DNA from 2 places in the Bacillus sp. GbtcB14 genome. Region 1 is predicted to be linked to the other one. Evidence: riboswitches for the same ligand, from Rfam matches in the RefSeq annotation. Region 1 holds a riboswitch; the other holds the start of a gene.
What was found. A riboswitch is a leader RNA that binds a small molecule or an ion and turns the genes downstream of it on or off. The one in region 1 is predicted to bind cyclic di-AMP.
Positions count from the first base shown of each region.

Region 2: another riboswitch for cyclic di-AMP. It lies ahead of KVT31_RS09090 (SipW-dependent-type signal peptide-containing protein); the one in region 1 lies ahead of KVT31_RS07120 (APC family permease).

Region 1 covers NZ_JAGXJT010000002.1:424,128-427,551, forward strand. Annotated here, with positions in the region: gene KVT31_RS07120 (APC family permease) at 359-2,185, opposite strand; cyclic di-AMP (ydaO/yuaA leader) riboswitch at 2,330-2,475, opposite strand; gene KVT31_RS30580 (hypothetical protein) at 2,616-2,744, shown strand; gene panE (2-dehydropantoate 2-reductase) at 2,799-3,424, opposite strand, start outside.
Region 2 covers NZ_JAGXJT010000003.1:14,295-17,718, reverse strand. Annotated here, with positions in the region: gene kdpA (potassium-transporting ATPase subunit KdpA) at 1-1,548, opposite strand, end outside; gene kdpF (K(+)-transporting ATPase subunit F) at 1,568-1,648, opposite strand; gene KVT31_RS09090 (SipW-dependent-type signal peptide-containing protein) at 1,645-1,749, opposite strand; cyclic di-AMP (ydaO/yuaA leader) riboswitch at 1,844-1,989, opposite strand; gene KVT31_RS09085 (hypothetical protein) at 2,251-2,481, opposite strand; gene KVT31_RS09080 (hypothetical protein) at 2,498-2,884, opposite strand; cyclic di-AMP (ydaO/yuaA leader) riboswitch at 2,978-3,125, opposite strand.

The sequences.
Region 1 (3,424 bases):
ACAGTGAATATATTACATAAAAATATTATTCATTTTAAACTAAATAACGTACGTAAATATGAAATTCCGTTTTGTTTTCATGTAAGTTTTGTACTGTAAGGTCATTTAAACACAGCTATTTATATAACGTAAAGAAGTATTTTGATTCCCTTTATTTTCAAGATTCTCTGTCCTTATTTCAAAATATAATCCACTTCACTTTCCCGATGAAAATATCCATATGTAACAACAAAAAACACTACTTACTTACAATCGATAAAATTATACTAATATATCTTTTGAACCCGTATGCAATTATGCATAGTATATACATAAAAGGGATAGCTTCAATTTCTTGAAGCTATCCCTAAAAATCTTCTTATTTTTTCAAATGATATGGAACTGTCGTAATAACAACATTTCTTTTATAGAGTAAATACGCACGTATGAGTAAACTAGATTGATTATGAAGAATGTTATGCCAACCTTTTTTCGGTATGAACTGTGGTATAACGACCGTAACTCGGTAATTTGATTCACTCGCTTTATATTGCACTGTATCAATAAACTTTGTTAGCGGTTGAATAATACTTCTATAATGAGAATGTAAGGTAACAAGTCTTACTTCAGGTTGCCACTTCTTCCACTTCTCTTCAAATTTCTTTTCTTCTTCTCTGTCAAAAGCAACATATACAGCGATAACTTGATCTGCAGAAAGAGCCTTCGCATAGTTCAATGAATTTTCCACCACATGAGTCATACCCGCTACAGGAACGACAATTACATTTCCCTCAATTGGAACAAGTGGTTCACAAGTTTTTAAACTTAATTGATCACCCACTGCATCGTAATGCTTCTTAATTCTATGGAACAAGAAGATGATGGCAGGTAAGAAAATAAGGATCGACCAAACTTGTGCAAACTTAGTTAAAAAGAACATGCTCATTACGATAAAACTAATAACTGCACCAATTAAATTGACCGTTAATCTCAAAGCCCATCCTTCAGGTTTTTCACGAAGCCATTTTAATACCATACCACTTTGAGAAAGTGTAAATGGAATAAATACACCTACTGCATATAACGGGATTAAATGTTCTGTTTGTCCTTGGAAAGCTACAATTAAAATAATCGAAGCGATTCCAAGTATAATAATACCGTTTGAGTAGCCTAGGCGGTCTCCTCTAATCGTAAACATTCTCGGAATAAACTTATCTTTCGCAAGGTTAACTGCTAATAGCGGAAATGCAGAATACCCTGTATTAGCAGCAAGAATTAATATTAAAGCTGTTGTACCTTGTATGAAATAGTACATGAAATTACGTCCAAATGTTTGTTCAGCAATTTGTGAAACAACTGTTACTTCTTTACTTGGATTAATTCCATAATAATAAGCTAAAAAGACAATTCCTGAAAATAAAACTGCAAGTAATGCCCCCATTGCAAGCAATGTTTTCGCTGCATTGTTAGGTGCAGGATCCTTAAAGTTCGGAATTGCGTTAGAAATCGCCTCAACACCTGTTAAGGCAGAGCTTCCTGAAGCAAATGCTCGTAACAGTAAAAACAAACTAATGCCTGCAACTGGCGTTCCAATCGGCGTGTGTAAGGCCTGCGACACGTGACCAGTTAAAATATTGTATATCCCTACCCCAATTAATATAAATAGTGCTAGAACAAATAAATAAACAGGATATGCTAAAACGGAAGCTGATTCCGTTACCCCTCTTAAATTTAATATCGTAATTAATATAACAAATACAACTGCAATAATTACACTATGTGCATGTAAGCTAGGAAAAGCAGACGTGAGCGCATCTGTACCTGCAGACACACTTACTGCAACAGTTAAAATATAATCGACTAATAAAGATCCTCCAGCTATTAACCCTGGATTCATCCCTAAATTTTCTTTTGATACAACATACGCTCCTCCGCCATGCGGGTAAGCGAAAATAATTTGGCGATAAGATAAAATAAGAGCAGTTAATAACACTAATACCCCAACAGCTATCGGAATGGAATACCAATAAGCTATTGCTCCAAGACCTGCTAATGCGATTAATATTTGCTCTGGTCCGTATGCGACCGATGACAATGCGTCAGAAGATAAAATGGCTAGCGCCTTCGTTTTATTAAGCTTTTGCTCTCCTAACTCAGTTGATTTTAACGGCCTTCCAATTAAAAATCTTTTGATTGATGAAACCACTGCTGTCCACTCTCCAATAATTTTGTACGAACTTTTCTGCTAGTTACAGCGGATAAACTATTTTTTCAGAAAACAAAAAATGTCTACAAGCCATAACGAAATAGACTTGTAGACATTATTTTTTTTGTCGCACAAGCTCCACCTTCCTTCTCAATATAACGCTTACGAGGTTAGCTGTCGGATTCGGGCCTATGAGTAGCCCTACCTTTTTAAGGATTCACCCCATTGGATTAAGTAATAATCCATAAGAACGGGTCCCCCGTACCATGCGGTTTCAGCGATTTAGAAAATTGAAACTGTGGATTATAATACTCCTTTATTTTCAAAATGTAAACAAAAATTTTGAAAAAGAAAAAATTTAAAATGATTGCGCATAATCCGCTGATAAATATACATAATGAATATTAAAAAATCGATAAAGGAGACCCATATGTCTAAAGAAAAGAAGCCTATTTTTTCCGATTCCTATTTAGATGCATTAGCAAATGAAATTAATCAATTATACGATAAACGTGAACAGGAAATAAATTTGACAGATAGAACGAAAAGAAATAAATAAGTTGTCATAAAAAAGAAAGCAATACACTTATATATTGCTTTCTTTTTTATTTTTTCATACATCCAATTCTATTGCTGATTTGTTAAAGGTCCTTTCTTCATACACCTTTAAATTTTGATATACCGCACCCAATAACGGCGCTTCTATAGAAAATTGTTCTGCTGCATCTAGTAAATATCCTTGTAAGTGCTTCCCTTCAATAGACGAACCTTTTTCCATATCCCGCTGCATCGATGACTTCATATCATACGAAATTTTATCAATTGTTTTCATATGTTCCTGGGCAATATCTTCCTTAACTGGTGCCCCTATATATTTCATAATTTGCACACATTCTTCAAATAAGTTTTGGATAAAATCACGTCCACCTTCACTTTCGCGAATCGGTCCTATTGGTGCACGCATTAATGTTGTCACACCTGACATTACAGTAATAAATAAATATTTATGCCACATATCTTGTGTAATATTTTCACTTAAAACAAAACTAGATTTCGTACCTGCAAATGCTTTAGCAATATGCTTTATTCTCTCTGAATCTTGAGGCTTCATTTCTCCAAACAGAAGTCTATTGGCAGCGCTAGTTTGTACAATTTCTCCTTGATCGTTTAACGTCGTCTCGATAAAGCATAAACCGCCAATCACTTTCTCCACGCCAAATTCTTTTTGTAATAGTGATA
Region 2 (3,424 bases), on a different contig from region 1:
GAATGTCCCAACTGTTTCTGGTACTACCGTCTTCTCTTTCAATGAAGCTGCAACAGCTAGCATCGTAATTAAGCTGAAATAGCGTCCTAAAAACATAACTAAACCAGTGGTAATATTCCAAAACGGTGTATTATCTGCTAATCCTTCAAATCCAGATCCGTTATTCGCAGCTGACGATGTATACTCATATACAACTTGCGTTAAACCGTGGAAACCGGAGTGAGAAATTGCATCCGTTCCTAAACTCGTTGAGAGAGCTAATGCTGAAAATCCTAAAATAAGCAATGGATGAAATAATATCGTTACTGCAATCAATTTCATCTCCTTACCTTCAATCTTTTTACCTAAAAATTCTGGTGTCCGTCCAACCATTAATCCAGATATAAAGACTGCGATAATCGCATACATAATAATGTTCACAAATCCTGCTCCAACGCCGCCGTATACTGTATTTAACATCATATTTACGAGTGGTACTAGACCGCCAATTGGTGTTAACGTATCATGCATCGTATTCACCGCTCCGGTTTCAGCAGCTGTCGTTACTGTTGCGTATAATGAAGAAAATACTGTTCCGAACCTCACTTCTTTTCCTTCTGTACTTCCTTGTACATGTTCAATCCCCATTCCATTTAATACCGGATTCCCGTTTAGTTCAGATGTCGTAATCGTTATAAACCCTAGTAAAAACACCATGAATAGTGAAACGAAAAGGATGCGACCTTGTTTTTTATTTCCTACCATTCGTCCGTACGTAAATGGAAGTGCTGTTGGCAATAACATCATAAGCATCATTTGCAAAATATTACTCATTTGCCCTGGATTTTCAAAAGGATGTGTAGAGTTGGCTCCGAAAAATCCACCACCGTTATTTCCAAGTTCCTTAATGGACACGAATGATGCAACTGGTCCGCGTAATATACTTTGCTTTGCACCTTCAATCGTATGTGCTGTAACGGCACCGTCTAACGTTTGTGGTACGCCAAGGGCGACAAAGACTAGTGCTGCAATAAATGCGATAGGAAGAAATACTCTCGTTAGTGCTCTCGTAAAATCAACGAAAAAGTTACCGAGTTCTTTTCCAGCAAGCCCCCTTATAAACGCCATTACAAGTGCTAATGTCGTTGCCGGCGCTGCAAACATTAAAAATGTAATTCCGATTAATTGTGATAAATAAGATAAACCATTTTCACCGCTATAATGCTGTAAGTTTGTATCAGCCATAAAACTAATTGCTGTATTAAAAGCGAGCGTAGGCTCCATTCCTTCAATGTGTGCTGGATTTAATGGCAATACTCCTTGCAGTCTGAAAATGAAATATACGACAACAATCATAAATCCATTTAATAAAACTAATGACAACGCGTACTGTTTCCACGTTTGATTGTATTCTTTTACACCCGTAATTTTAAAAATAAGTTTTTCAAAAGGCCCGAATACTTTATCTAGCTTTTTACTCCCTTGAAAGGCTTTCTCTAAATAGATTCCCGTTGGCTTTGCCACAAGAATAAACAACAGCATTGTAATAACAACTGCGACCCAGATCATAATGAATGACTCCCCCTAATTAAAACTTTTCCGGATTTAATAATGCATACACTAAGTACACCGTAATTGCTGCAACAATAACCGATAAGGCAATCGTCATGATTGCTTCCCTTCTTTCACAACTTTATCTGACCAACTTGCAAGACTTGCCATCGATGCGACTAACACAACAAAAATCCCGATCATTACAACATCTAACATAGATATCCCTCTCTCTTGTAAAAATTTACCATTAAACAATCAAAAAAAGAACACTAAGCTCTACTTAGTGTTCGAAATGAACAACACAAAGTAAACCTCCTCTCTAAACGCTTACGAGGTTAGCTGTCGGATTCGGGCCTAAAGAGTAGCCCTACTTTCAAAACTGAAAGATTCACCCCAAGTGACGATGCACAAAATTGGTTCCCCCGCTCCATTTCTGGAACTCAGCGATTTTAGGTTTTTTTGGAAATTTTATGAATGATTTATGAGAGTAAATATACTCCTCTATATTTAACTTGTAAAGAGGCAAATTACTGAAAATAAGAAAATATCCATCTATTTAAACGCTTACATTGAGTGTTATTAATATTCTTTCATCTGTTTTCTCGCCTTTTCTTTCTTTTTCACAGAAATAACCTTTTAAATACGAAATCAAAAGAGCGAATGACATGAAGTGCATGGCTTGTTGCACTCAGCATTCGCTCTGTTTTCATTCACTATTTATTCCCCTCGTAAAAAAGCGCGTAAATTTCTCCCGCGAATATAAACTTGTGCTAATTCTACATGTAACTGTTCATATTCGTTAATATCCGTCTCTAAATATAAATTGTCCTTTGATGGTAATATAATATATGGCCTTGGAAACAGAGGATCAATCTGGATCAATTCTTGAACTCGCTCTACTGATACCGCCCAACGATTCGCTATATCTCCTAGTAGCAACACTTTCATCTTCCTCTCCCTCGCCCTATTCAAAAAATAAAAAAGAAATATTATCACAATTCGTAAACACGACAAATTTAGCTCCAATTGTTTCATAGAGCCTCGCTGGATATCGTTTATTCCTTGTAACAACAGTAATAGGTGCTTGAACAGAATAGCGAATGTGTTCTGTGAAGAAACTAACGATTGGAAGTTCATCTCCTAATAAAATCACCTTCTTAATACACTCACAAATACTAGTAAAATCTTGCTCCTTACTACAACTATACGTCCAATCAAATCCACAATCCCTAACTTCAGCCGCTATCTCTTCATTTGCTGTAAAAATAATTAACTCATGTTGAAATGCAACTAAATCTCTTAAACTGTTTACCTTACTTTCTCCTCCAACACAAATAAGTGTTAGTTCCATGTACCTCATCCTCCTTAGCATAAAAGAACTCAAACATAGATTGATATTCCCCTATACTAATCAGACCGATGAAGTGATGTATCCATCATGGCACCGTCCTCTCTCAAGACGCTTACGAAGTTAGCTGTCGGATTCGGACTTTGAGAGTAGCCCTACTTTCAAAATTGAAAGATTCACCCCGAGTGACGACGCACAAATTGGTTCCTCCGCTCCATATATTTGGACTCAGCGTATTACAAAAAATGTATTCTGGCTGATATATTACTCTTGTATTTGGAAAAAGTAAACAATAAATATTTACATTCAATAGGAATTTTCATTAATCATATTGTAATAATACTAGATAAAGAAATGATTAAAAATTAAAGGTGAAATGAGGATGGTATATGACCGAGGATAAAAAGAAAAATTTTATTCAAATAATAACTATTCTAGGAAATTCGTCACTAATAATTCTAGCGATATTGGTTACTATTCCTAGTTATACTGAATTCCGCACCACATTAGAAATCATTTTTTTACTTTCTTGTTTGTTATTAA